2 regions of the Picosynechococcus sp. PCC 73109 genome follow, and region 2 is predicted to be linked to the other one. Evidence: riboswitches for the same ligand, from Rfam matches in the RefSeq annotation. Region 2 holds a riboswitch; the other holds the start of a gene.
What was found. A riboswitch is a leader RNA that binds a small molecule or an ion and turns the genes downstream of it on or off. The one in region 2 is predicted to bind cobalamin.

Region 1 (16,480 bases), on a different replicon from region 2:
TAGCGGCAGTGGTACGGGAGTTGGCAGAAAATGCCATTGATGCCGGGGCGACACGCATTAACATCGATATTCAGCCCCAACGTTGGCAAATTCGCGTTGTAGATAATGGTCAGGGAATGGATTTGGAGGATTTGCAACAGTGCGCCCTCCCCCACCGGACAAGTAAGATTGGCGATCGCCAAGATTTAGCCCACATCAAAAGCCTCGGATTCCGGGGGGAAGCTCTCCACAGCATTGCCCAGGTGGCGAAGCTGACCATCGCCAGTTGCCAAGATGGGCAACCCGGTTATCAACTCACAGTGCAGCAAAATCATGTTTCGGAACCACTGCTCAAGCCGATGGCCGTGGGAACGATGGTGACGGTGACAGATATTTTTCAGAATTTTCCGGTGCGACGCCATGCCTTACCGGCGATCGCCCAGCAATTAAAAACCGCCCAGCAAATTATTTATCATTTAGCTTTATGTCAGCCACAAATTACTTGGCAAGTGACCCAAAATAATCAACCCTGGTTTGCCATTAGTGCTGGAAAAAATGCCCAGGATATTTTGCCGCAACTGCTGAAATCAATTAATATTCAAGACTTACTTTATCGGTGCTATCAAGCCGCAGATTTTCTAACAGAATATCAGCCTAGTTTTGTAACAAGTTATTTAGAATTAATCCTTGGTTTACCAGACCGTTGTCACCGCCACCAAGCTGACTGGTTAAAGCTTGGCATAAACGGAAGAATTGTGAGATTTTCGGCCTTAGAGCAGGCGATGATGAAAGCTTTTTCTCGCACACTGCCGCGCGATCGCCATCCCGTTTGTTTTGTCCATCTCCACGTGCCGCCAGAACAAATCGACTGGAATCGTCACCCTGCAAAAAGTGAAATTTATCTGCAAAATCAAGCCCTCTGGCAGGAGATTATCCCTCAGGCGATCGCCAAAAGTTTAAGTTTTAGTGAAGTGAGTTTGCCGCGTATCGAAAATCAACGGGTTTTAAATCTCATTCAAGCCGCAGAAAAATCAGAAAATTATTCACTCAAATCATTAGAAAAACAAGCTGATATTACCTCAGAAAATCCATTAAAAAAATCCTTAAAAGTGATTGGTCAAGCTCGCAATACCTATATTTTAGTGGAGCATACCGAAGGGATTTGGCTGGTAGAACAGCACATTGCCGATGAGCGGGCAATCTATGAAGATTTACACAAAAATTGGCAGTTGGTTTCTCTCTCCCAACCGATACTTTTAAACCATTTATCTCCTAAGCAAATCGAGCAATTAACAGAGAATATTGGCCTTGAACTGGAAGTTTTTGGGGAAAATATTTGGCGAGTGAATACCATTCCGAGCGCTTTGCAAGATAATCCTGACTTAGAAGCAGCTTTACTAGAACTCAGCCTAGGGGGAGATCTCGATGCCGCCCAGGTAGCGATCGCCTGCCGGACTGCTGTCCGTAATGGCACACCGCTAGATTTCCCAGCCATGCAAACAATTATTGATCGTTGGCAAGGGTGTCAAAATCCAAGCACCTGTCCCCATGGACGACCCATTTATCTGGCCCTAGAAGAAACATCCCTTTATCGTTTTTTCCGTCGCCATTGGGTTTTGGGCAAGAGCCATGGCATTACCGAAAAATGAGTATTTTAAAAGTTAATTAACCTTTTACCGTTATCTAGAAAAAAATGCTTGAGCTTGACCAGATTTTTGTCACTGCTGCCCAAATGCAGCACCTTGAAACAGCAATTTTTAACCAAGGAATGCCGATACCAGCCCTTATGGAAAAGGCGGCGGGGTTAATTGCCCAATATATTCAAAATCATTATCCTTTAAAAGATTATCGAAAAATTAGCGTTTTAGTGGGGCCTGGTCATAATGGTGGCGATGCCTTAGTTGTTGCGCGGGAGTTATCTTTTGCGGGTTATGAAATATGCTTATTTCGTCCCCTAGAAAAGCTAAAATCCCTGACCCAAAGCCACTGGGATTATGCACAATTTTTAGGAATTTCCCATACAAAAGATCTTGATATTTTTCTGGAAAGTCATTTAATTATTGATGGTTTATTTGGCTTTGGTTTAACACGGCCGATTACGGGAGATTTAGGTTTATTAATCGATGAACTGAATGAATCAGGACGGCCCATTGTCAGTATCGATTTGCCTTCGGGGCTCCATACCGATACCGGGGCAGTGTTGGGTACAGCGATTCAAGCAACGGAAAGTCTTTGTTTAGGGCTTTGGAAACGAGCCTACGGCCAGGATGCCGCCACGCCTTATCTAGGTAAAATTAACCGCCTTGATTTTGGTATTCCCTCCCATTTAATTGCAGAAACTTTATCTGCCAAAAATACGATTCAAGGCATTTCCCAAAGCTTGTTACAACGTTTGTTACCCCTGGGGCGATCGCCGTTAACCCATAAATACAAACAGGGCCATTTATTGCTCATTGGTGGCTCCCAAACTTACCTGGGCAGTGTGCTGCTGGCGGCTTTGGGGGCGCGGGCAACGGGGATTGGTATGCTCACCATTGCGGTGCCAGAATCCTTGAAATTATTGGTGGTGGCCCAACTGCCGGAAGCTTTGGTGCTTGGTTGCCCAGAAGATGAAACGGGGGCGATCGCCCAACTGCCAAGCCTAGACTTTTCCCGATACCAAGCGGTGGCCTGTGGCTGTGGTCTGACCCTTGCGGGGGCGATTAATTTAATGCCTGACCTCATGCCGCGGGAAGTGCCTCTAGTGTTAGACGCCGATGCCCTCAATTGGCTAGCCGAGGAAGATCTAGAAGTGCTTCAAAACCGTCATTTCCCCACAATTTTGACGCCCCATCTCGGCGAATTTAAGCGTCTATTTGCTGACCAAATCCCCATCACCGCCGACCGATTCCAGATGACCCAAAAGGCGGCCCAACTGACCGGGGCGATCGCCCTTTTGAAGGGGGCAAAAACCGTCATTGCCCGTCCCGATGGCGTGACCCATTGCATTACAGAAAGTACCCCAGCTTTAGCTAGAGGCGGTAGTGGTGATGTCCTCCTTGGTTTAATCGGTGGCCTTTTGGCCCAAGATCCAGAAGCACCCTTAGAGGTCGCCGCGGCAGCCGCTTGGTGGCATGCCCAGGCCGGAATCCTCGCTGCCCAGGCCAGAACTGTTGCCGGGGTTGATGGGGTCACTTTGGCGGAATTTCTCGTTGAAGTTTTACAGCAATGGCAAACAAAATCTGTCTGAGCACAAACTCTTGAACCCTTAGGAACGACCTATGGAGTAGTGGGCAACCGGAAAACTTGCAACAAAACCTTGAGGGGCGGCTTTTGCCAGTAATCGATGTGAGAGATGATCAAGTTATCGGCGTTGACCTCCAACAGGCTATGGCCAGAAATGCGCAACCGGGGTTGCCAGGGCAGAGGGCAAGTCATGGATAAAGTCCACTTGCTGCGGATGGTCTGTTGAGTTTGCTGGAGATCGTGGAGTTCCAAGTGAATATCCCGAAACCAGCGCCCTAAAAAACCAATCATTTTTTGATAGCGATCGCGCCCCCGGAACTGATTGAGGGGGTCTTGGAAAAAAACATCGTCGCTGTAAATGGCAAAGGTTTGATCCTGGGGAAAGTTTTGGTAATCCTGGCGCAAGATATCGAGGAGATCCATCGGCAAAACCGGTAACTACTGGGTACTAATTTCAAGGCGGGCTTGGCTGCTGGTTTCCGTTGTGTCTTCTGGGGGGTCAGCGGTGGCTTGTTCACCATAGCCCACCACGAGCCAGCGATAATCACCGGGGAGAGCCTCGGCCAGGTAAGTTTGGACGGCCTGGGCCTGCTGTTGGGCGAGGCTTGTCGCTTTAGTGGCATCCTCCCCAACTTGATAATTGCGAATGGTGATCGTTTGCCGCTCCTGCTGCTGGAGATCGATGGCGATCGCCCCTAGAATTTCGGCGGCATCGGCGGCGAGTTGCCCATCGGCACTAAATAGGGCATTGCTGGGCAGGGTGATTTTTAACGGTTCCGGAGTTTGCGAAGTTGCTGCGGGGGTCGCCTGGGGGTCAAAGGTGCTGGGATCAGCGGCGAGGAGTGCGGTCAAATTGATGAGGCGATCGCCGAGATCCGCCTGTTGTTGACTCAGATCAAGTTCTGCCTCTAGTTGTTGGGTGCGCGCTTCGAGGACATCCAGTTGGGCCTGAATGCCCGCAATTTCTTGTTCGATGGCGGCCCGGTCTTCAGCCGATAATTCAGCAATGGTTTCGTTGAGGGTCGGCTTGGCGATTCCAGCAGAATTTGTCGCCCATAACCGTAAAAATAATGGCGGTTTTGGCTCGGCCCGTGGCATAAAATGACCCACCAGGATCCCCAAGGCGATCGCCCCGAAACCAGAACCCAGCAAAAGCGCTGTGCGGCCCAAGGTTGCGATGATCCATTTTGTTACAGAAAAGCGGGATTTCGTTGACGGTATTGGGGGGTGGGGTGAAGATGAACTCACAGTTGTCGTCGCCATCGGCACAATAATTTATCGCTATTCTAATGCCCTAGAGACCCCACCGCTCAGGTTTATGTAAACCATTTCCTGGCCGTTCTGTCCTTTTTTTGCCGCTCTTTCCCCCCTGAGATCATGTCCATCTCCACCGCCGACCCCCAGCTCATTACGGATCCACTCCACAGCCCTTTCCCTATCCCTTGGCAGTGGATTTTAGAGACCCAAGCCACGGTGGCCGCCGGGAACCAGAGTAGCGCCGATGTGTGTCGCAGTCCTGCCTTAAATAATGGTCGCCATCAGTACGCCGCCTACAGTCGCATCCAGTTAGCACTGCGCCCGCAGCTCCAGGAGAGTCAGGTCACCAGTGTTTTATTTGTGGAAAATTTGCAAACAGGCATTTTAAGCACGGTAATGGCGCGATCGCCCCTCGCCCCTCAAGCATTTCAAGAAGTCGAAGGAAATGATGCTGCAGGTTTAATTTCGCTATTGATTCCCGTATCTTGGTCTGCCGATGGCCAAAGGCTCCTGGCGCGGCAGTTTGAAGGCTTTTTTAACAGTGGCGTGATGTCAGATTTTGCGGTGGTCTGGGATGCCAAAACCCAACGGAGTATCACCCTCCAACCCAATATCGAAGCCGAATATAGCCATGCCATTTTGTTGGGCTGGAGTGAGCAATATGCTGAGGATGTCCTATTCCAAACCGGGGTGATGGGGGAAGAAACCTGGCCCATTTGGCGGGTGAGTCCCAGTGGGGATACAAACCTTGCCAGGGAAAATCACGGCGTGGTCTACGGCGATCTCCTTTCTCCGGCTTGGTTTGGCAGTGACGGGGAATTTAACATTTAATGTCAACTTCGGAAAAAACTGCGGCGATCGCCCCCAGCCCCTTTTACACTGACTAAAAACGATATAAAGATTTTTATCGAAACTTGCTATGACACAGTTTTGGTCAGAGATTGCTCCCCAGGCCTATTTTTGGTTCAAGGCTTTCCATATTATCGGTGTGGTGGTTTGGTTTGCGGGGTTGTTTTACCTCGTGCGCCTTTTTGTCTACCATGCCGAAGCCGAAAAGGAACCCGAACCCGCCCGGAGCATCCTCAAAAAACAATATGAGTTGATGGAAAAGCGCCTCTACAACATCATTACCCAACCGGGAATGTTTGTGACTGTGGCCATGGCGATCGCCGTGATTAGTACCGAACCGGGGGTTCTAAAAGCCTGGTGGCTCCATGCGAAATTGGCCTTGGTTGTCCTGTTATTGGTCTACCATTTTTTCTGCGGGCGGATTATGCGCAAACTGGCAGAAGGCACCTGCACCTGGACAGGTCAACAGTTCCGCGCCCTCAACGAAGCGCCGACCCTCCTGTTGGTAACCATTGTGATGTTGGCCGTGTTTAAAAATAGTTTGCCCCTCAATTGGACAGGAGGTTTAATTCTGGCGTTGATTGTTTTTATGGCCGCCGCAATCCAACTCTATGCGAAAAAACGTCGTAAGGATCAAGAAAAACTCCGGGAAGCCCAGAGCCAAGTGGCCACCTCTAATCCTTAAAGTCAGCCCTTGATTTTGTACGTTTAAACCAAGTAAAAGTCCCTGGATTCTGTCAAAAATCTAGGGACTTTGCTATGTACATCAAACTTGAAATTTAAAAAAGAAAAACCCAGTGATTTTTAAATGGCTTACCATTTTTTGTAGGGTAAAAACTTACCGCACATGGTTACTTGCACGCGATCGCCTTTGGGGTCTTCGACCTTATCCACTTCAATGGAAAAATCAATGGCACTCATGATCCCATCGCCAAATTTTTCGTGGACGACTGCTTTGACGGGCATCCCATACACTTGCATTATTTCGTAGAAGCGATAGATCAATGGATCGGTGGGAATGACGGGCTCTAGGGAACCTTTGAGGGGCGGTTCGGTAAGTGCTGCGGCGAAATCTTCCGGTAAACCGATGGCGGTGACGAGGGTTTTTGCTTCCGTCTCATCGGCACTGGCTTGACGGTAGAATACAGCAGCGACCCAAGTTTCATCGCGGCCAACTTTTTCGCCGAGGGTCGCAAAACTAAGACCTGTTGCTTTTTTGGCAGCAAGTAACTTTTCGGTAATTACGGCGATCGCCATAGAAATGTTTCTCCGTTATCAAATAAATTCAACTGCACAGAATTTGCGGACAATTTGAGTAATTAACTCAGAGCAAATTTGTCCGGGCCATATCACGAAATATCAGCCCCTAACTTGATTTACTGAAATGATTTTTGTGAGGAAAATGTTCCAGCAAGTGTTAGGAGGAAGACTTTTGGTGGAGTGGTTGCTTGCTATTAAACGGTTTAAAAAATCAACGCAATGTAATTAAAGATACGCTTTTAAATGGCAACAATTGTATGTTGAACCTGGGAAACTATCACAAAAATCAACGCTCCACGACAAAAGCACATCGAATTAATCCTAAAAATACATGATGCAAATTGTCGCTCCGGCCGATGTAACTAAAGCTGGGCGATCGTCTTTCCCTCGGCTGACCCCGATTTGACAATGTGTTTTTAAAACACCACAATAAGGGTATGGCGAAAATATCTGTTGCCAATTGAGGTGTCGATGATGGCGAACCAACTACCCATTCCTGCTTTTTTTAATCCCCAGACCGTTGGTGAGATCTGGCGTGTCCCCTATCTAGACCGGGCTGCCGCGGCTGAAACCTGGGCCAAGGAACACGGGATTCAGCCGGCCACCACTGACCGCTGTCGTGTTTGCCTGCTGGTGGTCGATGTGCAGAATACCTTTTGTATCCCGGAGTTTGAACTGTTTGTCGGCGGCCAATCAGGGCTGGGGGCCGTGGAAGATAATCGACGTTTGTGTGAATTTATCTACCGAAATCTCGGAACAATTACCACCGTTACCCCCACCATGGACACCCACAAGGCGGTGCAAATTTTTCACCCGGTCTTTTGGGTCAATGGAGCAGGCGAACATCCCCAACCCGCGAGCAATATTAGCTTTGCGGAGGTTGAACAGGGTCTTTGGCGCGTCAATCCGGCGATCGCCTTTAGTACGAAGCGCGACTACGAAGACTTACAACAGTATGCCCGCCATTACACCGCCCAACTCAGCCAAGCAGGGAAATATCCCCTGACGATTTGGCCCTACCACGCCATGCTCGGAGGAATTGGCCATGCCCTTGTGCCAGCGGTGGAAGAGGCTCTGTTTTTCCATAATTTAGTGCGCCATAGCCAAACCCATTTTGAAATTAAAGGAGATAATCCCCTCACGGAAAATTATTCTGCGTTGCGGCCAGAGGTCTTAGATGATGCCCAGGGACAACCCATTGCTCAGGAAAATACCCGTTTCCTGCAAAAATTGTTGGCCTTTGATGCGCTGATTATTGCGGGGCAGGCGAAAAGTCACTGTCTAGCCTGGACGGTGGACGATTTACTCTCGGAAATTTTGCGTCATGATCCAGCCTTAGCAAAGAAAGTTTATCTTTTGGAGGACTGTACTTCTCCGGTCGTGATTCCTGGGGTAGTTGATTTTACAGCCCAGGCCGATCAAGCCTTTGATCGATTTGCCGCCGCCGGGATGCAGCTTGTCAGTTCGATGATGGCGATCGCCGATTTTCCGGGGTTAAATCTTTAGTTGTCTGGGGGAGGGAATTGTGTACAATCTAGCCAACGTGAAAACCTCCCCTACAATAGGAAAATAACAATACACAGACAAAAGAAGGGTCTATGGCTACGGAAAAGACGGCAAGTGAAGCGGCTTTATCGGAACGGGAGATCGAAATTGTCGATTTGGTGGCAGCGGGTCTGACGAACCATGAGATTGCGGCGCGCCTCGACATTAGCAAGCGCACGGTGGACAACCACATTAGTAATATTTTGACAAAAACGGCGACGGATAATCGCGTTTCCCTGGTGCGCTGGGCGTTACAGTGGGGGAAAGTGTGCCTGGATAATGTGAACTGTTGTGCCCTCCCGAATCAGTCTGCTACTTCGGATTCATGAACCATGCTTGGGCGATCGCCCTTCTAGGGGTTTTGTGTATCGGCTGCCAGAGTACCAGTTTTGTGACGCCCCCAGCCGACCCCCTTGGCAATAATCTCAATAGTCTCCACAGCGAAAAAAATCCTCGCCTTTCCGATGAAGGCCGTTATCTAGTCTTTAGTAGCGATCGCCGCCAACAACGGCGTATTTTTTTGTATGATCTCGCCCAACGCAAACTCTTGCCCCTGCCCGGTTTAAACCAACCCAATGTGTTCTACGACCAGCCAGACATTAGCCGCAATGGTCGCTTCATTGTCTACACTTCCGAGCAGGAAGGAAAAACCAATATTTATCTCTACGACCGCCAAACCTTCCAAAGCCAAAATCTGACCCGTACCTACATCGGTCAAGTGCGTAATCCTACCGTTAGTGGCGATGGTCGTTGGATAGCTTTTGAAGGCGATCGCACGGGGCAATGGGATATTGAAGTGATTGATCGCGGTGTTCAACCGGATTTAGTCGAAGCAGAATAAACCAAACCCCAAGATCTGCTCCTGTTAGGTCTTGAGGTTAATTTTATGTATTGTCCAAGGCATTGAAGTCTTGCCCTCAATCGAGCCATCGGCCTACAGCTTAATGATTTCAAAAGCGGCCAAAGCAACGGCGATCGCCCCTAAAATCAAGGTGCCAGCCCCAGCAATGGTAACCGTTTTCCCGATCACGCTGACCCAGGCAGGGGCGACCCATGGCGTTTCATCCCGTTCTTGGAAATAGCCCAGATCTTCTAATTGTTGACGATAATCAGCGTCATAACGGGGCATCCGTGCAAAGGGCAAATTTCCTTCTGTGCGCTGGGGTAAGATGCGTCGCCGCTGATAAGGGACAGTATCTAAGCCAAAATTGTCGAGATATTCCTCAGAGTTCAAGAGGGCATCCACAAAGCCATTTAAACCCTGGGTCGCCAACAAAATTGACCAAGCCAGAACCTCTTTCTGACCATAAACATCCCGGCCCAGTACCCGCTGCACGCACATCTGCACAAAGCGATAGTTATTGTTCACGTCATAGTTCCGTTGCCGGAAAGATTCAGACAATAACAACGCCCGGATAAAGTCTTGAACGGTGATAAAACCTGATTTCAGCTTAGATTCTTGAACTTTTAGGCGATTTTGTTCAAGCATCTGCTGCTCATTGAAAATTTGACGGTAGGCCGCCTGGATTAAGGTCTCAAAATCTGTTTTTGCAAAAGCCGATTCCACGCTAAATTGCTTGGGACTTTCTTCACTGCCGATAAAAAAATCTTGTACCCGTTGATTCTGAGAGCTTGGTTCGTAGGTCAATAGAGGTATAGTCATTTTTTTATAGTAAGTATTGACTTTAGAAAATGAAAAGAATTAAGTTTATAAAAACTATAGACTAGACCAGGCAAAGTTTCGGGAAAGTTGCTTTTTTTAAAGTAAGGTTTATTTTTCTTAAGTTTTCACCACAATCCCCCTAAGGGTCTATGGACAATAGGGCATTCGCCATTTAAGACAGTATGCTTTTTCCCTATTTTTAGTTGCCAATTACAACTAAGACAACAAAAATCATATAACGATTTATAATTCAGACAATCTCAGAAATATCATTGACAAATAAAGAAATAATTCTTGTTTGATTAGGAAAATATAAGCCTAATTTCTAGAAGTTTTATTGACTTAAATATTGGTCTCTTTGGATCTTTTGCCAGGGATGAAGCGGTAAGCATAAGTGCTATTAAGATCGTTATCGCAATGGAAACAAATTGACGCAGCTAATCTTTTGAAAATTATGTCAAGCGCCTCAATCCATCGCCTTGGTAGTCGATCTCCTGATGAATCATTGTCGCTGTATCCATCGATTGACCATTGACCACTCCATAGCTGGGTGAGGAGGGTGATCGTGACCTGTGCGGCATTTCCACTGGTGGGGAGTTTGCTTAATGGATTCGAGGGTCGTGTCGTCACACCATTAGCGGGCGTAGGAGGAGACGATTTTCTATTGGAAAAAATTACGGGGCAGTAAGCGCTAGATAATACTACCCGTGAGGAGATAAAAGCGCGCATGAACAACCTGGCGCAGGTCAGTGGGACAGGAGCTTGCTAGATTGAACTGGGGGAAGTAGGGGGTTGATGAGAGACCATTGGTCATTGGTGAGGTCTGTCGAACAGGATGCAGACATAATTTTTTTGTTTAGAGATCTTAGTACTTTTAAAGACTCAATCTCTTTTTTTCTGCCTGCCATATCTTTCTCAGAGATCCTCTAAAATAACAAAACTGCTCAGAATTGTGGGAAAGTCACGTTAATGATGGGATTTGTTTACGATTTTAGTCAACTGCCAAACTACCTTGAAATTCTCCGGAAAAAGTTAAGAATTGCCGTAATTCATGGGGGTGACAAAGCAGCACAGGGGGCCGTGATCTACCAAACCCACAATCCCCGCTCCACCAAAACCTACGAAGTGGTAGCCCATGACATTGCTGCGGCCCTCGAAGATTTAGGGTTTCAGCACGTGTTTGTGTTGCCCGATGATTCGACATTAGGCGATCGCCTCCGGAAACATCAAATTCATTTGGCTTGGCTGAATACTGGTGGGGTTCAGGGTTACAATCCCGTCTGCCACACCCCGGCAATTTTAGAAATGTTGGGAGTACCCTATATCGGCCATAACCCTTTAAATAGCTCGATTTTAGATAATAAACATAGCTTTAAACGGGAACTGCAAGGGCTCGGTTTTCCCACCGCGCCGTTCATGATTTGGCATCCGGCCCAGGGGCAATTTACTGCCAAGGACAACGCTCGTTTCCAACAGACTTTTGGCGATTACCAGGGCAGTTTTCTGGTTAAACCCGTGTCTGGTCGTGCCTCTTTGAACATTCATTTTGTGGATCAGCCCCAGGATCTCGGTGAGGCGATCGCCAACATACATCAGCAAACCCACAACACCGCTTTGATTGAACCCTTCTTAACCGGGCGCGAATTTTGTGTCTCTGTGTGTGGCTATGTGCGCCATCGTCAAGGACGGTTTGAAAAATTAGAATCTCCCTTTACATTTTCGATTTTAGAGCGTCTTTTAGAAGCCGATGAAAAGATTTTTACCTCGATGGATAAAAAGGCAATTACAGGCCAAAGAATTCGCTTTTTAGATGATAGTGACCCAGCCAAAAAAAAACTAGCAAAACTCGCCCAACAAGTCTACTGGGAATTTAGTTTAAATGCCTTAATTCGTATCGATGCCCGGATGGATGCGATGGGAAATATCCAAATTTTAGAGGCTAATCCCAAACCCGATCTTAAGCGGCCCGCTGCCAACGTCACTAGCCTCGTCGCCCAGGGACTATCAGAAGAGGGAATGACCTACGAGGATTTAATTTTGTCGCTGATTAGCGATCGCCTGGATTATTTATTGACCAACCACGCCCAGATTATTCCCCATATTACGGCCCTGCTTAATCCCTAAAGGTGCTTTTCTCCCAAGGCTCAAGGGGACTTCATAAATCTATTTACATCGGGGGCGATCGCCTGCTATATAATTAGACTCTGTTCGGTTTTATCGGGGATCAGCCGATAAAAGCAATGGGGAAAGAACGGTGCAAATCCGTCGCTGTCCCGCAGCTGTAAGGAAATTTTCCGCAATTTCTAAGTCAGAATGCCCGCCGAGCCAAGCGTAAACATTTTAGTAATTACCCATCTGCGAGGTACGGATGATGTTTTCTTTTAGCACTCAATCTTTTTCTGCTGCCCATAATTTCTATCTTCTGAGACTGCAATATCGCCGCAATCAGCAAACCCAGTCTCGTTAGTGAGTTTGTCTTAAACATTGCTTTAACCCGTTATTCCATCAGCATTAGCCTCATTCAATGAGGTTGAGAAATGCATTGATTTTGGCAAACCAGAAAAAATCGACGATGTTTTGATCGCTCAACTGCTTTGCTTTTCTTAAGGTTATTGACCAAGGCTTTTTATGACTTAAAAGTCTTGCCATTGCTTTATGAATTCTCCCTTCATTACATTAAAAATTAGCCCAAAATATTCTTAGATGACGTCATTTTTTACGCCCCAGATGATTTGCTTTACGATTGTTTGTTTTCTCTGTAGTAGTACCGCTGTTTTTGCTCAAGAAGAGAACGATCTAGATGATGAACAAGAGACCGTTGATTTTGAACTAACGGTCATTGAACAGCTATTAAATCAACCTGTATATGCTCCGTCGCGCCAGGAAGAAACGGTTCAAGATGCAACCCGTGCGGCCTATGTGATTAACCGGGAGCAAATTGAAGCCCAAGGGTATCGCACCGTCAACGAAGCCTTGAAATATTTCCCTGGGATTTTTATTGATAGCACGGCTGGATCTCGCCTTGGTGCCCAAAGTTCTCAGATTTTTCGGGGGGCTAATAGTTCTTCCCAAACATTAATTTTGCTTGATGGCAGGCCGCTGAATCGTTTCGATTCAGGGAACTTCGATCTGTCTAATTTGACTACCGATAATGTCGAACGCATTGAATTAATCCCTGGGGGCAGTTCGGTACTGTTTGGTTCCAATGCCATCGGCGGCGCGATCAATATTGTGACGCGCCAACCCGGATTTAACCAACCAGTTGCAGTAGAGACCGGGATCGATCTGGGGAGCTTTGGCTACAATCGCCAGAATATTGGGGTGAGTTTTGGTGCAGAAACCCAGGCAGTGCGACTGGCCTATGACCGAACCGCCGCAGAAAATGATTTTGACTATGACATTGCCACACGGGGTTTGTCGGGTGTCCGGGATAATGCGGCGACGAATATCCAAAACGTGAATCTCCAGGTGGTTAATCAGTTAGGCGATCGCCACCGTCTGCGCTTCAACGGCATTTACAGCAGTAAGGATTTAGAAATTCCGAGTGGTGTAGATTTCCCAAGCCCGGACGCAACGCAATATGATAATAACTGGCTACTGTCGCTGGATTTAGAGTCTCGCCTAGGGAATAGTGATGATTCTCTGTTGACGACAAAATTATTTGCTGACTTAAATGATTTTCGCTTCTTTAATACTCAATTTGGCGGTACAGATGCCCGCTATGAAAACAATTCCTTTGGTGCCCAGATTCAGCACAATTGGCAACTAAATGAAACCCAAAATCTCACCTACGGTTTTGATTATCGCTATTTGACTGCAAAAGCAGAAGATCCTGGCGTATTTGGCTTTAGTTACGACGAAAATCTCAGTCAAGGGGCAATTTTTGCTCGCTATGGCCTGGATATTACCCCGGAACTGGCTTTAAATCTGGGCGTGCGCCAGGACTTTAATAGTTTGGCTGATGGTTCAGTCACATCACCCAGCGCAGGGTTTGCCTGGCAAGTGGGAGAATCGACTCGCATTCGGGGTAACTATGCCCGCAATTTCCGGGTTCCGACTGCCGTGGATCTCTATTTTCCTGGGTTTAGCAATCCTGATTTAGTGCCGGAACTGGGTAATAGTTTTGATCTGGGCATTGACCATCGCTTTTCGGATCGTGCTTTGGTGCGCCTGACTTATTTTAATAACACTCTCGATGATGCCATCGTCTTTGATCTTGGGACATTCACTCCCCAAAATGTCCGGAAAGCCCGCAATCAAGGTTTAGAAGCAGAGGTGACGTTGCAATTGTCCCGATCTTTTTCTGCCTTTGCTAACTACACTTGGAACAACTCAGAAATTCTTGCTGATGCTGATCCGACAGTGGTTGGTAATGAGGTCGCCTTTGCGGGTACAGATTATTTCAATGTGGGCCTTGCCTACGAAAATCCCCAGGGAATTTATGCCGGAATCTTTTTGAAACGGGTAGGCGATCGCCTGACGAATAATGCCAATACTGAATCCTTGGCAGGCTACACAAACCTAGATCTGCGGGCGCGCTATCCCATCAGTGATACCGTAAATTTAACGGCGAGTGTGGAAAATTTGTTTGATGCGGATTTTGAAACATTCCCCGCTTACCCTGGAGTGGGGCGTCGGTTTCAGATTGGTGTCAATGCTCAATTCCGTTAAGCTGCTTTGTTTCGTTTCCCAATTTTGCCCACAATTTCCTATGGTTCTCATTGCCCAAATTACTGATACCCACCTCCTCGACCATCCCGATGCCGAAATGCGCGGCGTTAAAACCGATGCGTCTTTTCAAGCAGTCCTGGCGGCGGTGCAACAATCTAAACCAGATCGGCTAATTTTGACGGGGGATCTGGCCCATCATGGTGAGGCGATCGCCTACGAACGGCTACGGGATTTGGTCGAAGCAACGCAGATTCCTAGCTATTGGCTGCCAGGGAACCACGACGATCCAGAAGCAATGGCCGGGATTTTGCAGGGGGATTATCTTTCGCCAGACAAGAACGTTTCTTTGGGGAACTGGCAACTGTTGCTGTTGGATTCGTTTCTTGAGAACCCAGAATATGGCGAGGGTTTTTTAGATACGGCGCAACTGGCTTGGCTCGCGGAAAACCTAGAACAATCTTCAAACTCTCCGGTGGCGATCGCCATCCATCACCATGTGGTGCCAGCGGGGGTTGATTGGCTCGATCAAATCGATGTGACCAACCGCGATGAATTTTGGCAGATTATCCAGCACCATCCCCAGGTGAAAACGGTTTTCTTTGGCCATGTGCATCTGGAATACAGCGTCACCCAGGGGGGCATTCCTTGCTTTGGTACGCCATCGACCTGTACCCAAGTGACCCCCCCGGATCAGGAACCCATCGAAGGCGATCGCCAACTGTGGGAACAACCAGGTTTCCGTCTGTTTGAACTCCAGGATGATGGTCGCTTTCAGACAAAAGTCCAACGCATTCCGTGGTTTGCGTAGGAGAAAAAACGATGCGCTTCCCCTTCTTACCACACCGTTCAATTTCTCTGCTGGGCCTGGGTTTATCCCTGTGGCTAGGGGGTTGTGGCCCCACCCAACAAACCGTAGAAACCCCAACACCGACGGCGGCCTGTGTCGAAAACTATGATCCGGCGGTGGATTATTTCCCAGATAAGGTGACACCAGAATTTGCCAGGGGCTTTCAGGTGGCATACCACGACCATTACAAAGTGGTGACGGTGCGGCAACCCTGGGAAACGGCCCAGCAGGATTTAACCTATGTTTTTGTGCAGTGTGGTACGCCGATTCCAGAGGATTATCCAGGGGCGACCATTGTTGAAGTGCCCGTCAACCGGGTGATTGCTCTTTCGACGACTTATTTACCCCATTTGGAAGTTTTAAAGCAGTCGGAAAATTTGGTGGGGGTAGGCGATCGCCAATTGATCTATAGTCCTGAGATCCGGGCGGCCATTGAAGCAGGCGACATCCAAGAAGTCGGCAACCTCCAGCTAGACCGGGAAGCGATCCTGAGTCTCCAGCCCGATGTGATTTTGAATTATCGCCTCGATGCTAGCGAAGGGAACAATACCAGCGCCCTAGATTCTTTGGGGTTAACGGTGGTGTTAGACGCGGCTCACCTGGAACCCACTCCCCTGGGCCGGGCTGAATGGCTCAAGTTTACGGCTCTCCTCTTTAACAAAGAAGCTGAAGCCAATGAGATTTTTGGGGCGATCGCCAACCGTTACCAAGCCCTCGTGGACCAAGTCAAAGATTTAGACACCACGCCAACGGTGCTGAGTGGATCGCCCTACCAAGGGGTCTGGTATGTGCCGGGGGGCAAAAGCTATGTGGCCCAACTGCTGCGGGATGCAAACGTGAATTACCCCTGGGATGCGACAACGGCCCGCCTGAGCTTACCTCTAGATTTTGAGGCTGTTCTAGGTCGGGCAAAAACAGCGGATCTTTGGCTGAATGTGAATCCTGATTGGCAAACCACCGCCGATATTTTCCAGGAAGACCCGCGCTATGAACTGTTTGAGGCAGTGCAAAACCAGCAAGTCTATGCCGCCAACAACCGGGTTGCGCCTGGGGGAGGTAATGATTTTTGGGAAGGAGGCACCCTCAATCCTGATGTGATCCTCGCCGATGTGATCAAAATCGCCCATCCGGATCAATTACCTGACCACGAGCTTTATTATTACCGTCACCTGCAAGATTCCCCG
Region 2 (16,480 bases):
GTGGGGCGGTGAATTGAGGGCCTTTTTGGTTTGGAATCGCTCAACACAATAATGTTGCCAACCAGAGGCGATCGCCCCTAGGTCGGGCGGTAACAACAACGCGACGAAAAATAACGATTGGGCCATAGAGATAAATTTAACAAGATGACCAAGCCCGTTGAAAGGCTTCGTAAGGCAAAGTTTTTGACCAGTCCCAGAGCAATTTATAACAGTAGCGCCGATTGGGAGAATTGGGGGTGACCGTCTGATAAATGTGTTTCACCTGGGGCAAAACGAGGGGGAATTGTTCCGTCTCAATTAATTGACTGAGGGTATCAACGGCCAACTTGAGGGTACTTTTGCGGCGGGCCTGACGGAGAGCTGTGAGCAGATTGGGAATTAGATCCGGGTGGTTAGGCAGATAACCACTGAGACGGGCAACTAGCCTTGTGCGTTGATCAAGGTTGGTTTCTAGACTCAATTTTTTTAAGAGACTTTGGCTAGCCAGGGCCTGCTCACGGGACGATTTTGGCTGGGGCGATCTCTCCGAGATCCGCTTTGCGGTGCGCCGTCGGGTGGGCAGAGTTTGACTAACAGTATCTGTTTGCACGAAAGGATGATCCGGACAAATTTCCTGGAGGGTGGCGATCGCCTGGGGATGATAGGGCTGGAGTTTACCGAGACGCAGGGCGGCTTTACGGCGGATAGTTGCTTTTTGATCCGCTGCCAGCAGGCGGGTAAGACTGGCAATGACTAGGGCATTATCGGGAACGATGGCCCCTAAACTACGGCAGAGATTAAGTTGAAAATTCGGATCTGCGGTTTCCGTCAGCAGATCTTCGAGGTTGGCGATCGCCGTTGGATTGCCGAAATCATGGTTTTTGCCGAGGCTATGGGCTGCTAACCAACGGTCAAAGGCATCGGGATGGGTCGCTAAAAATTGTTCGAGGGTAGTCACCACCTGCTGGCGATCGCTTCTGGAGAGCGCAATGCCTGCCTCTTCAACTAGGGGCGATGGTAACTTGGGTTGCCTCTGGGCGGTGACAAAGCGCCATTGCACCAGTTGATCGATCACTGCTTGCCCTTGGGAAAATTCCGGGAATTCGGCTAAAGCTTTGCCAACAAAACAGGTGGCGCGTACTTCGTAGAAACCACCACAATGGTCTTGCCAGTGCAAAAGCGCTTGCAGAAAATTTTCTTTTTCGCCTGCGGCAATTTCTTCGCGTCCCAGCCATAGCAAAATCGTTTCCTGCCAACCCAACGAAAATATCGGATATTCGCCGCCTTCGTCGATAAAAATCTCCCAGTGGGCGATCGCCGTTGCCGCAAAGTATTCTTGAAACGTTAAATGATGGAAAGCGTAGACATTTTCCCCCGTTGTTGCAGAGCGACTGACCCGCTTTAACCATCCCAATTGGAGCGCGAGGGTAAAAAAATCAGGATCAACGGCATCGAAAAACGGTTGAATTTCAGCCTGACGAAACCGAGCTTTTGCGGGATTTTTTTGAAGCACCTTGAGAGCGCACTGCCCTAAAATCTGATTGAGTTGCTGGCGTTGGGTCTGGGTTGTGGGAAAAGTATCTTGTTTCCAGTCATAGAAAGCCTCCACAAACTGGCGATACAAAATGGCTTTTGTCCCCGGCAATTTGCCTTGGGTGAGCTGCCAGGTGCGACACAGTAAGGTCAAATACAGCGGCTGGCGCGCAACCCCACGGATGCGACTGTGGATACTGCGATTTAGTTCACCATAGAGGCGATCGCCGAGTTGAGGTTGTCCTTGAAACCATTTTTGGATAAAGCATTGCACTTGTTGGCGCTGGGCATCATCACTAAAGCCCTGACAACGGTGGACCACAAAATCAGTAAGGGCATTTTTCCCTGTGTCCCACACCGCACTGCGACAACTTAAAACGACGGAAGCATTGCCTAACCAGCCCTGGAGTTCCCGGTCGAGTTTGAATGACGCTTGGCTAAGATTGTCCCCCATTTCATCAAGGGCATCTAAAAATAACCAGACCCGTTTGTTTTGAATCAGTTCAGCAAATGCAGTTTGGATTTTTGGCGCGATGGTAAATTGCTTAAAAAGCTGCTTTAGCCAAACTTCAAGCAAATAATTCTCTAGCGATCGCCCCCCCACATCGGCCAGGGGGATCCAAACAGGAAGATCTTCGGTTGCCGACAAAGCCAGGGCCAACTGTTGCAAAAAAGTCGTTTTTCCGGCCCCTGGCTCCCCAATGATCGCCAGTCGATTATGGGAGAGATGGCGATATTGCGCCAAAAAATCCTGGGGATCATCGCTGGGAGAATCTTCCTCTGCATGGGTGGCAGTCACCCCCAAGGGCACGTACAAATCCGCTAATTCAAAGGCCATGCCATCCCCCGCCGTTAGGGGATTACTGGTTAAGTGGGTATCCAGCGCTTGCCGACACAGGCTTTGCCAGTCCGGGTGAGTTGGGTCATGATCCGTTTGAGAATTCTCCTGAAAATTATTTTGCTTCTTCTCGGATATCCCCAAGCGACGCGCGGCCCAAGTGTGATTAAACTGTTGTATATTTTCTGCCCGTGCCCAGCGATCGCCCCAGAAATTTAAGGAAAAATGCCAAGTATCAGACCCCCGGATCGTCATGCGGTGATCCTCTAAAATCCCCAAAAAACTTTCTAAATCCTTGAGGGCCGTTTTCAATTGGGGTACGGTTAAAGGCGTAGTAGTGAGTGCCGTTAAAGTTTGCAAATAGCGCAATTTTGTCTGCACCACCAGTCGTCTGGGCGATTGCCAATGGACTTTTATCGTCGCCCGTAGTCGGTCTAGTTGGCGTTTATCTGCATCGAGGGCATCATTCGCGAAATCAAGCAAGCCAAACAGTAGCGTTTGCGATCGCCCCTGGGGAATTTTTCCGTAACTTTGCTTTGGCATACCCTCTAGTGTCCCATAAGGATCACCAACCAAAACAACCACAACTCATTGGCGATCGCCTTAACCCTTCAAATCCTAAGACTCGACTTTGACGCCGCGCCAAAACGCCACATAACCTTTAATATTTGCGGCTTTCTCCTTGGGTTCTGGGTAATACCAAGCCGCATCCTTATTTTCTTCTCCGGCTACGGACAAGGTGTAATAGCTGGCCTGACCCTTCCAAGAACAAGTGGTGTGGGTGTTACTCGGCTTAAAATACTCTGTTTTAATGGCATCGGGGGGAAAATAATAGTTGCCTTCTACCACTTCACAGCGATCGCTTTCTGCCACCACTGCACCATTCCAAATTGCCTGGGCCATCGATATAATCTCCTAATTTTTGCCATAAAATTATTACGTTTAGAGTTTAACGCACCTGCCTATCTGCTGTGGTGAAAACTAAGTCAACTTAGTCTTACAAGCTGCTTTGAATTGTGGGCCTGATCGCCAAGCTTTAATCAGGATTAATTCTGTCAGAAATTATTCTAAGGATAGTCAGCTTAGTGACCAATTCAAAAAATGAAATGAACAGTCACAATATTATTGGAATTTATAAAATTAAACACTATATTTTAGGTTGACACAATGCAAAGAATCCACGCAATAAAATAGATTAACTGCTATTATTTGCCTCTGGATTCTGCCTTAAGCGCAAAAAAATTCGCCCCAATTGCCTAGATCGGGACGAATATAGCTTGATGGAGGAAACTTGTAAAAAACTATGGACGACACCCGGTTGTCATGGGTCAGGTAACTGTGGCGAGCATCGGGGGCGTAGTCGGGCATTCAGTCAAGGGTCGCAATAACCAAAAAATCAGAATGCTTGTATTGGTACATAGTTTCTTTTTGTAATGCTGTAATTGACTGGGACGTTAGAGGACAAGGGCATTTTGAGGGAAAAGGCAAAACCCCATAGAACTTTGCCTTTAGGGTTGGTGATATAAGTTTGACAATAGCATTTAAACTATGGACTTAAGACTTAGTATAGCTATTATTCAATGAAATGTAAACAGGTTCAGCCTTAGTATTCCGAGGAAAAATATAAGCAAAACTTATGATAATGCTGTTTTTTAGGGTGACGATCGCCTTCAAAGTAGCTACAGTGATGCTGAAAGGCCCCAAGCTACCGGAGATTGAGGGGAGTTTTGGTTTAAATTTCTAGAAAAAATTTTTTAATGTTTAGAATGAAGAAGTCTTTTTAGATCAAAGAAAGGAGTCAATTATTCAAGAGTTGTATAGATAAGAGAAAAACTTCTACACGTAAAATCCTCCCCAGGAATAGCCTCAATGGACAAACGGCGAGAATCAACTGAATAAAGCATCGTTGGGTTTTGCAATTCAGCGAGAATTCCATCCATTGCACTGGGAGATTGCGCTTCAACAATTGCCCTTTCTTCTGCATTTAAAAACGCAATGGTTTCTGATGTTTCATTCAGACTTTCTGAACAACGCAATAGAACTGCCTCAGCGGGAATTTCTATGGCATCTAAGATTCGATTGTAAGCTCTGCCATCATCAAAATTAGAGATTGAATCAAAGAATAAAAAATATTTCTGCTCAAATTGAAAAATATTGACACCCAAAGAACTTGGCGCGAACACGTCATTACTCGGAATATCCAACAACCAACCCCCTTGATTGCTCCCTTGCTGGGGCAGACCGATGAAAATACCAGGGCGATTAATGGGCATTCCCCTCGTATTTGGGTCTTGGTAATAAACCAAACCCTGGAAATCTTCGGCTTGTAATAAGGGAGTAGCACTAATTTGGGAACTTGCCCCAGGAATAACGGCTATGGAACCTAAAATTACAAACGCGATCGCCGCACTATTTTTAATTAAAGTTATCAACATGGGCCATAGAAGTAAATATTAAGGTAGCAAACCTAGACTAAATTGTGAGTCTAATTTTTCTATTAGTCGCTCTCTCTGGATTTAGTTAAGATATCCTGTGAGATATTACTTTAATTCTAGCCAATTTTTTCCATTAAATTTCCCTAAAGAGCCGACATCAATGCGGTGGTGTAAATAAGTCATGCAAGCAAATAATGATGTAAAGAATCGTTGACGCTTATCAGAAGAGATGTTTGTTTTAGCGTGGGTTGTGACAGCATCAAATTAATTGTTTGTCCTGGTGGATCGCTGTGATGGAACCAAGTCATATTTGGACATTTGCTCCGGAAGATGTTTATGCTGTTTTGGAATCCCGGCCTGGTGGTTTATCGGCCCAAGTAGCGCAGCAACGTTTAGAAAAATTTGGGCCAAATGCGCTACCGGAACCACCCCAACGGCCCCTATGGTTGCGTTTTTTAGATCAAGTCACTCACTTTATGGCCCTGTTACTCTGGGTGGCGGGAATTTTGGCGTTTGTGTCGGGGACGCCGGAATTGGGTTGGGCGATTTGGGCCGTGATCTGGGTGAATGGCATTTTTAGCTTTTGGCAGGAATTCCAGGCAGAAAAATCCCTAGCAGCTTTGAAAAAGGTGTTGCCCGCACAGGTGAAAGTGTACCGAGATGGTGCGCTCCAATCGATTCCGGCGGTGGAACTGGTACCGGGGGATGTGATGCAACTGGAAGAAGGCGATCGCCTTTCTGCGGATGCACGGTTGGTCGCTTCGGAAAGTTTATATCTTGATCTTTCGGTGATGACGGGGGAATCATTGCCTGTGGCGCGGAATGCCTATCCGGTACGGGTGCGAGAAACGGCGTCCGTGCGTGATGGCCAGCCCCTCCGCCGGGGAGAACAACCCACCCGAGAAAAAACAAATCCTGCAGAAATTGCCAATTTACTCTTGGCGGGGGCGACAGTTTCGTCGGGGCGGGGGGTGGCGGTGGTTTATGGCACCGGTGCCCAAACAGAATTTGGTCATGTGGCCCATCTAACAACCAATGTGAAACGGGAACCCAGTAGCCTCGAAATTCAGGTGGGTAAGATTGTCCGCGTTATTACGGCGATCGCCTTGACGATGGGCGTGATTGTTTTTCTGTTGACGGAATTTTTAGTGGGGATGGAACTGCGGGAAAGTTTCGTCTTTGCCATTGGCATTATCGTTGCTCTGGTGCCAGAAGGATTGCTGCCGACTGTTACCCTCGCCCTTGCCATGGGTGTCCGGCGGATGGTGCGCAAAAATGCCCTTGTTCGCCGTCTTTCTGCGGTGGAAACCCTCAGCGCCACCACGGTGATCTGCACGGATAAAACGGGCACCCTCACGAAAAATGAAATGACCGTCCATTACCTCTGGTTGCCCTGGTTAACCGAAGCAGAATTGCCTGTTCAACCGCCTTTACAAACCCCTAATCACGGCCAACCCGGAGAAATTCAACCCTTTTTAATTGAAGTCACTGGTGCCGGTTATGACCCTGGATCGGGCACCGTGAATTTAGCCGGAGACTTCACCGCCCGCTGGAAAATTGACCTGCTATTGACGGGGGCTGCCCTTTGTTCTAATGCCCAGCTCGTCCACCTCGACACACCGAGCCGCTGGCAGGAAATTGGCGATCCCACCGAAGCTGCGCTGATTGTTGTCGCGGTTAAGGCCGGCTTAAATATTGAACACTTACAACAACAATATCCCCGGTTACGGGAGATTCCCTTTGATTCTCGCCGGCGACTGATGACTGTGGTCTTAGATTGGCAGGAGTCAGATATTTGGCAGAGCGAACTGCCCTGTATGGCCTTTACAAAAGGGGCACCGCTGGAGGTGTTGCGCCATTGTCAGGCGGTGTTGCGCAATGGGGCGATCCAAACTTTGGGCCATGAACAGTGGGAAGAAGTGGTACAAGCCAATGATCGCCTTGCAGCCCAGGGGTTTCGGGTGTTGGGGGTGGCGGCGCGACGAGGACAACGGGATTTGGTTAATCTGCGCGCCCAGGATCTTGAGCGGGATTTGATTTTTATTGGTTTGATTGCGATGTTTGATCCGCCCCGGCCGGAGGTGAAGCAGGCGATCGCCCAATGTCATACCGCTGGCATTAAGGTGACGATGGTGACGGGGGACTATGGCCTCACGGCCCAGGCGATCGCCCAACAAATTGGCATTGTTAATCAGCAAGTCCGGGTCGTCACCGGAGAAGGCATGGGCCATCTGTCTGATGCTCAACTGCGGCAAATCCTGAAATATCGTTCGGGCCTCGTGTTTGCGCGGATGTCTCCCGAACAAAAATTGCGCCTGGTGCAAGCCTATAAAGACATTGGGGAAGTGGTGGCAGTGACGGGGGATGGGGTGAATGATGCTCCGGCTTTACGGGCGGCCCACATTGGCATTGCTATGGGGTTAAATGGTACCGATGTCGCCAGGGAAGCGGCGGATATCGTCCTTACCGATGACAACTTTGCGACGATCATTAGCGCTGTAGAACAGGGCCGCGCCGTTTACCAAAATATCCGCAAATTTATCACCTATATCTTGGCTTCTAATGTCGCGGAGGTGGTGCCTTTTCTGTTGATGGTGGCCCTCAAAATTCCCCCAGCTTTGGTCATTATGCAAATTTTAGCGGTGGATTTGGGCACGGATATGATCCCGGCTTTGGCATTGGGCACCGAAGCAGCAGAAGTGGGCATTATGACCCAACCCCCCCGTAAGAAATCCCAAAATCTCCTGGGGCGATCGCTCCTTGTGCGCGCCTACTGTTTTTTGGGTCTCATTGAAGCGGCTTTAGGTATGGTGGGCTTTTTTATTGTCTGGTGGGGCCATGGCTATAGTCTGGCGGAGCTCCAGGCCATTACCCCTAACCTTTTGCAGCACAGCGCTGATGCGGCTACCACTGCCATCTATGCCCAAGCTACTACCATGACCCTTGCCGTGATTGTCGCTTGCCAAGATGGAAATGTGTTTGCCTGTCGTTCTGAAAATATCTCGATTTTTCGCCTGGGATTTTTTTCCAATCCATTAATTTGGGTAGGTATTGCTACTGAGTGGATGTTGGTGATTATGATTACCAAAAGTGCGTTTTTTCAGAATATTTTCCAGACCGCCCCCCTCGATCCGTGGCAGTGGCTGGTGTTGATTACTTGTCCGCCCTTGATTTTGGGTTTTGATGAACTGTGGAAACGTTTTTTCGCCCCGCGTTGACGCTGATGCCGGGTGCAATTTTATCGAAAAATGACTTGAAAAATATTACTCCCCGTCCACATTAGGCCAATGATGACCCCAATAAAAATTAAGGCGATCGCCATGCCGAGCAAGCTTAAAACCCCATCATCTTCCTGGAGGCCGAGGGCCGCAAAAAAAATGGCGATCGCCGGCACCGTATTCGCCCCCGGAATCGGCAAAACCACCAATAGGGCCATGGCCGACAAAACAATTCCCAAAATAATTCGTCCCGGCAGACTGTGACAAATGGGTGTCAGACGGGGTTTTGTGATTTTCTCGACCCTTTTTAACCAGGGAATCAAATAACCCATAAACCGCTGAATTTGCGGTAGGGAAAAGGACGTTTGGAGAACTTTGCGGGGCACCCAAGGTTTAGACTGCCCCAGACATAGTTGCAGGGTGATCGACAGCATCGCCATGCCAAAAATAAAGGAGGTGCCAGGAATTGCAAAAATACTCAAAAAAGCAATGAGCGCCAGGGGAAAACCAAATAATCTTTCCTCAGTGAGGGCAAAAACATTGGCTAGGCTCACCTTCTCCGGACGTTCCTCCTCAAAAAAATAGTGGTGTAGTTTTTCAGAAAGTTTTTTCATGCTGACTGGGCGAGCCAAAAAACGACTCATTTACTGATAGCGTTCGAGAAAATCCAGGGCTTCATTGCGCAGATCATAGTATTTTTGGGTTTCCCGCAGTTCGTGGATCTGTCGGGGTCGAGGGAGATCCACCGTTAAAACTTGCCCAATTGTAGCCTGGGGGCCATTGGTCAGCATCACGATTTTGTCAGACATAAACAGGGCTTCGTCAACGTCATGGGTAATCATCATCACGGCCTGGCGGTGGTTTTCCCAAATGTCGAGGACTTGGGTTTGCAGTTTCGGTCGGGTCAGGGCATCGAGGGCACCAAAGGGTTCATCGAGGAGGAGCATTTTTGGCCGAGTCGCTAAAGCTCTCGCAACCCCTACCCGCTGTTTCATGCCACCGGAAAGTTCGTGGGGATATTTGTCGGCGGCGGCGGTGAGATTGACCATGTGGATATGTTCGTTAACAAGGTGGCGGCGATCGCCTTTAGAAAGATGCTTGTGAACTTCATCCACAGCTAGGCGGATATTGTCCCGGACCGTTAACCAGGGTAAGAGCGCATAGCCTTGGAAAACCATCATCCGATCAGCACCGGGGCGGCGAATCAGTTTCCCCTCTAGGGTGACATGGCCGGCGCTGGGTTTTTCTAGACCCGCAACGATCCGCAGCAGGGTCGATTTACCGCAACCAGAATGGCCAATGACAGAAACATATTCTTGGGCGCCAATGGTGAGATTGATATCTTCGAGGACAACAAACTGACTCCCATCGGCCTTAGGATATTGTTTGTGAATATGTTCAATGGCTAGAAAAGTATCGTTGGGAGATTCCATGGCGGCAGGGGAGGGGAAAGATTGGGGTCTAGTCATAGATTTGGGATGCTAATTTTGTAATGGGGTTTAGCTGACGGGATAGATTTGGGGACGGTTGGCCCGCAGTTCAAAACTGTTGAGGTAACCGACTGGATCGCTTGGATCAAAGGCTTTTTGGTCGATAAAGGCAGTGGCTGGCTCCACCTTGTAATCTTCGCTGGGACTGGTAATCCCCATTTCGGCGGCAATGTTCCGGTAAAGATCGGTGCGCCAGGCCCGTTTGGCGATCGCCTCTAGATCGGTTGGTAATGTTTCAATTTGGCCCCAGCGGGCTGCTTGGGTCATTAACCAAATTCCCTGGGACTGCCAGAGAAATGTGGAGTGATCATGGGGAATTGTCGAAGTTTCGGGGTGCAGCTCAAAAAAGGTCGTCGTATCTAAACTGCTCTCTAGCCGTTGCTGGGCATCAAAACCACCGTAGTCGTAATCCCCGACGATGGCCGGACGAGTATAGTTCACATTGGCCCCCGTAAAGGCCCGTTCAGCAATAATGCTTGCCACTTCTTGCCGATGACTCGGATCGCCACAGTACTGACAGGCTTCGATTAAGGCTTTGACGAGGGAGCGGTAGGTTTTGGGGTATTGTTCAATGAAAGATTCTGCCACTGCCAGCACCCGATCCGGATGGCCCCGCCACACATCTCGCCCTTGGATGAACGTAAACCCAATGCCTTCATTTTTGGCGATCGCCCTAGTATTCCAAGGTTCTGCCACCATGTAGGCTTGCATCGCCCCGATCCGCATATTGCTCACCATCTGGGGCGGCGGCGTAATCACCAATCGCAACTCTCGCATCGGATCAAGGCCAATAGCGGCGACTAAATAACGGGCAAAATATTCATAAATTGAAGAACTTAAGGGAATCCCCCAAGCGCGGTCATCAAGGGGAGATTTTTGCCAAAAACTGCGGAGATCTCGGCCAAATTTAGCTAAATCACCTTGGTAATCTGGCCATGGTCTCATCCCAGCCTCCCAAAGCTGTCGGTTCATAGTTAAAGCATTGCCATGGCGGTGGAGAGTCATTGCTGCCACCAACGGAAAAGCCCTGGCTCCTTCGGCACCAATTCGCGCATTAGTCACGGCCCCAGAAACCACCGGAGACGCATCCAATCGACCGAAGATCAATCCATCACGGGCATTGGCCCAACTGGCTTCGCGACTGAGTTGGACATTCAAACCGTATTTCTGGAAAAAACCTTTTCTGTAGGCGATCGCCAAGGGCGCACAATCATTCACTGGCACAAAGCCCACCGTTAAATTCGGTTTTTCCAAACTTTCTGGCCGTACCAAGGGCTCAACCGCTAAAGCGTGGGGTAAACGACCCTGAATCTTTTTATCCGTTGGGGCAGTACAAGCACCATAAACTAATGCCGAAGCCGTTGCCCCCATCCCAAACACAAAGGAGCGTCTACTTATTTTATTCATTGCAGTGATGCTCCTAATGCTGGGCCGGACGATGGGTAATCGCCGTTTGTAGATATGCGAGGGCCGAATCTAGGATCAAGCCTGTGATGCCGATGACAAATACCGCCAAAAATACCGAACTCACATTCAGACGATTCCACTCGTCCCACACAAAAAAACCGATACCAATGCCTCCGGTAAGCATTTCCACCGCGACAATGACCAACCAAGCGACTCCCATGCTGATCCGCAGACCTGTGAAAATGTAGGGTAAACTCGCTGGCAAAATAACCCGCCATAGTTGTTTCCAGCGGGGCATTTCTAACATTCGCGCGACTTCGAGATAATCCCTCGGTACCTGGGCCACACCTTCTGCGGTGTTGATGATCGTTGACCAGAGGGAGGTGATAAAAATGACAAAAATCGCCGAGGGTTCTGCCCCATTAAAAATCGACAAGGCGATCGGTAGCCAAACTAAGGGCGATACAGGTTTGAGAATTTGAATAATTGGATTAATTGCGAGCCAGGCATTACGGGAGAGGCCAATCCAGATCCCCACCGGGATCGCCACCAAAGCCCCCAAAATAAAACCAATAATCACCCGGCGCAAACTGGCCAAAAGCAACCAACCTAAACCCAAATCGCCAGGGCCGCGCCGATAAAAGGGATGCAGAATAAAATCCAGGTTATTGACCAATGCTTCTAGGGGCGTCGGCATCATTTCGCCCCGTACTAAGGCGATCGCCCACCAGAGCAGTAACAATCCCCCAAAACCATAGAGAGGTAGCCAAACTTCTTTCCGGAGACTTCCTTGCCAAAAAGGTGGTACCAAAAACTTTCTGACCCCACGGGCCAAACTTGATAATAAAACCATGCAAAATTACCTACCCTTTCACAATAAATAGAGGGAAGTGATTGGTAACTGACAGTCGTTGTCTGGGAATTCTGATTTACGGTGCGATCGCCGCGCTTCAGTCTTCTTCCGATGCTGACGAGGTTAGCTGACGGGCTAGGACTGGAAGATGTCCCTTTTCTGCATATCTCAGAAAATAAGCCCCGGTGTCTTCCCGGTTGGGTTGACGGGTGGTTCCCCCGCTTCAAGGCTTCGTAACCTTGAACTAAGCTGACTTACTCAGTTGGCCTATAAACTAGCATTTCTCCAAGGACTTTGTAAATTACCGTAGGGATCAAAAAATCAAAAATCCAATCAAGCCCAGGGGACTGAACTCCCTTTGCCCCTGCCAGGAGATATCCCATTGGGGGGCGATCGCTGGGAGATTTTCGGCGCAGCTCTTCAGATCCAGCACCCATGCAATTCCATCGAGCACTGGCTTGCCAGTGACCAGACCCCACCGGGCGTTTCCTGGGCTTGCTTCAAAACTCCCAAAATCCCTATTTCTAATCATGGGTTGACCCTATTGCCGCAACAGTCATTACAGATTTATCTTTGAGATTTCCTTAAAATTAGCGACTCTTTTTGGCACTTTTAATTTTCAACAATCCTCAGCACAAATTTATGATTTGTTTGAAAAATATTCGCCTTTAGCACTGAGAATATGAATTCAATGATATTATAGAATCTACTTTCGGTTCCAGTAGGGATCAGCCACTGGAGGAAACGGGGAAAGAGCAGTGAAAATCTGCCGCTGTCCCGCAGCTGTAAGCCAGTTTTAGCGCTGCAATTTTAGGGGTCATTGCCATGATCAATCTAAAATTAAGCCCTAAAAATTGTGTAAGTCAGAATGCCCGCCGATCGCCAATCACCTTCTAAAACATCTGCGAGGTACGGATGATCACTGTTTTAGTCTTGGCACGTTCAAGGACGTGTCACCATAGGAGCGTTTCGACAAAGCTCTTCTTCCAAGTCTTAGAAACCACTCAGGCATCACTGCCAAAATATTCCTAACGATTTTGCCAATTAAGTTATGGTCATTGGCGCTGTTTTGATTTAGGGCCTGGGCATTTTTCGATGTCTCAATTTCATGGGCGATCGCCTTTTTCTTTTTAGGTTGTTTAATCCTAAATGGGGTAATTTTTTGCTGCATTCGTAGCGTTACTTTCCCTAGGTTAGTGGTCAAGCTTCCTAACAATTTGTCATTCAATTTTTTAGAATCAAATTCATTTAGGACAATACATAATGACGATGTTTCAAACAACGACTCTCGGCTATGCTCGCATGGGTAAACGCCGGGAACTCAAGAAAGCATTAGAAACTTTTTGGGGTGGAACTTCTAGCGCGGATGATTTGTTGGCCTTACGGCAAGATCTTGAAGTCAAAACTTGGCAAGCACAGTTAACGGCAGGCATTGATCGCATTGCCGTAGGGGATCAGACCCTCTATGACCATGTCCTGGACTGGACGGTACGTTTGGGGCTGATTCCCAGACGGTTTCAGGGTTTGAGTGGGCTGGATCGCTACTTTGCCATGGCTCGGGGCCGGGATGCTTTACCTGCGCTGGAAATGACGAAATGGTTCGACACAAACTACCACTACCTAGTGCCTGAGATCGAAGACAAGATGCAACCTCTGGGGAACTTTGGGGAATTCTTGGCGATGGTGCAGCGATCGCAAGCCGTTTTGGGCGATCGCGCCGTACCCGTAGTCCTCAGTCCGGTGACCCTCTTGGCCCTGAGCCGCCACAACGGGGATTTGATGGCTTGGTTGGATCAGTTACTGCCGCTATATGTCGATCTCCTAGGCCAGCTCAAAGCCCTGGGGGTAAAGGAAGTCCAACTGCATGAGCCAATTTTGGTCACGAGCCAAGCCGCCGATCTCAAGACAGCGGTGCAGAATACTTACCACCAACTAGCCAGCGTCGGCTTGCCCATACAGCTAGTCACTTACTTTGATGACCTGGGGGTGAACTACGGCTGGGTGACGCAGCTACCTGTGGCAGGGATCAGCTTAGATTTTACCCGGGGTCACAACTTAGATCTGTTGATATCCCAAGGATTCCCCGCCGACAAAATTCTGGGAGCTGGGGTCGTCGATGGACGTAATATCTGGCAAATTCATCCCGATGTCATCTTGGCAATGTTGAAAAAACTACAGGCGATCGCCCCTAACCTGCGGGTACAGCCTTCGGCATCCCTGCAATTTGTCCCCCACGATGCCACGCTGGAAACTCAGTTGTCGGAACCGTTACGGAATGTGCTGAGCTTTGCTGAGCAGAAGTTGGTAGAAGTGGTGTTTCTGGCGCGGATGCTCAACAGCGAAGACACTGCTGCCCAGCAAGCGGAAATGCAGCATCAGTGGCAGGCGTTCGAGCAGTTCAATCCACCGAATCCAGACGTGCGGCAGGCTTTAGCAAGTTTGACCGTGGAAGATTTTGAGCGATCGCTCTCTTACTCTCTGCGGCTAGACAAGCAGGTGAAGCTACCACATCTGCCTACCACCACCATCGGCTCCTTCCCCCAAACCAAAGAAGTGCGCCAGTTGCGGGTGAAGTACAAAAAAGGTGACATCTCCCAGGCGGAGTATCAAAGGAACATTGATACCAACATTGCCGAGTGCATCAAAATTCAGGAGGAAGTCGGCCTAGATGTTCTGGTGCATGGGGAATTCGAGCGCACCGACATGGTGGAATACTTCGGGCAACAGCTTGAAGGCTTTGCTTTCACCGTCAATGGCTGGGTGCAGAGCTATGGCAGTCGGTGTGTGCGTCCCCCAATCATCTACGGCGATGTCTCCCGTCCCCAGCCGATGACTGTGCGGGAATTTCAGGTGGCGCAAGCGCTGACGCAAAAGCCCGTGAAGGGAATGCTGACGGCTCCCATCACCATCCTTAACTGGTCATTCTCTCGTGCCGACATTTCTCGCCGAGATCAGGCATTTCAGATTGCCTTGGCACTGCGGCAGGAAGTTGCTGACTTGGAAGCAGCCGGTGCCCAGATTATCCAGGTGGATGAACCTGCCCTGCGGGAAGGCTTACCGCTCAAGGTACAGCGCTGGAGCGATTATCTGTCCTGGGCGGTGGATGCATTTCGATTGGCGACGGCGATCGCCCAACCCCAGACCCAGATCCACACCCACATGTGCTACTGCGAATTTGGCGACATCATCCAGGACATCGAACGACTGGATGCTGACGTGATTTCCATCGAAAACAGCCGCAGTGGTAACCGCACGCTGCAAGAAGTGACCGAAGGGGGCTACTCCCATCAGATTGGCAATGGCGTGTACGACATTCACAGTCCAGTGGTGCCCACAGAGAAACAACTGGTACAGCAGTTAAAAGCAGGACTGGCTAACCTGCCTACCCAGCAAATTTGGGTGAATCCTGATTGCGGTTTGAAGACACGCCGCTGGGAAGAAGTCGTGCCATCCCTCAAGCACATGGTGGCGGCAACTCAGAAACTGCGGGAGGAAATTGATGCGACTACCCGTTGATGTTTGGCAGCGCCGCGACACGACTTGGCAAGCTGCTTTTATTCGGGAAAATCTATTGTCCTTAGGTCATGAGGCCTGGCAAGGATATTTGACCCAAGGGCGCGGCCTGGTTGTTTGTGAGGTAGCAGCGCCAGATCTGACTTGCTTGAATTGGCGTCAAGCAGTGGTGCCCTATTATCTCCACTACCGGCCAGCCGCCATCGTTTATCCATACCTAAAGTCCCGTGGTCTACCGAGCGATGTACTGGATCATCTCTTAAAGGTATTACAAACCTATACCCCTGAGCGGGAGATGCTCCTAGTTCTCAACCATGGTGTCGCCGTTGAGGTGGACTGGTTACAGAATTTGGCGATCGCCCCTCCCGATTGCTACCGTCAGATCGGCGATCGCTGGGAAGAATTCAACTTGACCCTTGAGTCTGTCAGGAGGCGTCAAAGTGGAGAACCATAAGCCAACAACATCATCTTCAAAATCTTCAAGTCAGAGTGCCGATCAAGCTTCGGCAATTAAAATTCGCCAGCTTCAGCAGTACCTCCACTGTCCTGGACGAATTCCCGCTGCTCCTCATCCGTTTGTGAAGCAAATGGCCCTGAGCCAACCAACTCCCCCTCGATCTGGGCTTCTTACTCGAGACCTAATCGAGGCAATCCTGGCAGGCTTTAGAGTGATGTCGTCGTTAGGAGTGTTCTCGTTAATTAAGCCACTAGAACTCATCCTCGGACGGCCCGCAGGGCGACCCAATCGAGACCGTCAGATTTCTCTTGTACCAGAGATCCCTATGCAGGTAAAGGAAAACTTACCCCCTCTACCCCCAGCAAAAATCATTCTGGACGGGAGCCTGGATCACAACGAATGAACATCATGCCCAAAAAGTCAGATTTTGTCCTAGCGCCTTATATGAAAAGCAGTGACCGACGTGCCACCTATCAAATTCTCAATACCGTGGTTCCCTATATCGGACTGTGGGTTTTGGCCGTTAAAGTGGCTTCCATTTCCCTTTGGCTGTTGCCACCTATTGTTGGGTTGATGGTGCTTTTTTTGTTGCGCTGCTTTTCGCTGATGCACGACTGCGGCCACTATTCCCTGTTTCGGTCCAAACAGGCCAATCGATTGGTGGGCTTTATGCTGGGGGCCATTAACGCGATCCCTCCCTATGCCTGGTCAAGAGATCATGCCTATCACCACAAAACCAATGGTGACTGGCAACGGT

Region 1: it holds a riboswitch for cobalamin, as region 2 does, so the genes downstream of both, AWQ23_RS03350 (TonB-dependent receptor) here and metE (5-methyltetrahydropteroyltriglutamate--homocysteine S-methyltransferase) in region 2, are expected to answer to the same signal.

What each region holds. Positions count from the first base shown of each region.
Region 1 is NZ_CP013998.1:696,505-712,984, reverse strand. Features, by position in the region: gene mutL (DNA mismatch repair endonuclease MutL) at 1-1,628, shown strand, start outside; gene AWQ23_RS03405 (bifunctional ADP-dependent NAD(P)H-hydrate dehydratase/NAD(P)H-hydrate epimerase) at 1,673-3,208, shown strand; gene AWQ23_RS03400 (DUF2358 domain-containing protein) at 3,238-3,627, opposite strand; gene AWQ23_RS03395 (hypothetical protein) at 3,643-4,374, opposite strand; gene AWQ23_RS16140 (hypothetical protein) at 4,382-4,528, shown strand; gene AWQ23_RS03390 (hypothetical protein) at 4,582-5,292, shown strand; gene hemJ (protoporphyrinogen oxidase HemJ) at 5,381-5,995, shown strand; gene cynS (cyanase) at 6,124-6,567, opposite strand; gene AWQ23_RS03375 (hypothetical protein) at 7,045-8,076, shown strand; gene AWQ23_RS03370 (LuxR C-terminal-related transcriptional regulator) at 8,169-8,444, shown strand; gene AWQ23_RS03365 (PD40 domain-containing protein) at 8,441-8,956, shown strand; gene AWQ23_RS03360 (phycobilisome rod-core linker polypeptide) at 9,050-9,778, opposite strand; gene AWQ23_RS03355 (D-alanyl-alanine synthetase) at 10,748-11,902, shown strand; cobalamin riboswitch at 11,971-12,118, shown strand; gene AWQ23_RS03350 (TonB-dependent receptor) at 12,482-14,449, shown strand; gene AWQ23_RS03345 (phosphodiesterase) at 14,490-15,257, shown strand; gene AWQ23_RS03340 (ABC transporter substrate-binding protein) at 15,269-16,480, shown strand, end outside; gene AWQ23_RS03335 (iron ABC transporter permease) at 16,480-16,480, shown strand, end outside.
Region 2 is NZ_CP014003.1:128,740-145,219, forward strand. Features, by position in the region: gene AWQ23_RS15480 (2'-5' RNA ligase family protein) at 1-126, opposite strand, end outside; gene AWQ23_RS15485 (NACHT domain-containing protein) at 137-2,893, opposite strand; gene AWQ23_RS15490 (DUF427 domain-containing protein) at 2,969-3,253, opposite strand; gene AWQ23_RS15495 (hypothetical protein) at 4,153-4,785, opposite strand; gene AWQ23_RS15500 (cation-transporting P-type ATPase) at 5,079-8,003, shown strand; gene AWQ23_RS15505 (exopolysaccharide biosynthesis protein) at 8,024-8,617, opposite strand; gene AWQ23_RS15510 (ABC transporter ATP-binding protein) at 8,648-9,472, opposite strand; gene AWQ23_RS15515 (CmpA/NrtA family ABC transporter substrate-binding protein) at 9,503-10,900, opposite strand; gene ntrB (nitrate ABC transporter permease) at 10,914-11,753, opposite strand; cyclic di-AMP (ydaO/yuaA leader) riboswitch at 11,851-12,014, opposite strand; cobalamin riboswitch at 12,450-12,648, shown strand; gene AWQ23_RS15530 (hypothetical protein) at 12,673-12,924, opposite strand; gene metE (5-methyltetrahydropteroyltriglutamate--homocysteine S-methyltransferase) at 13,023-15,269, shown strand; gene AWQ23_RS15540 (hypothetical protein) at 15,253-15,720, shown strand; gene AWQ23_RS15550 (fatty acid desaturase) at 16,132-16,480, shown strand, end outside.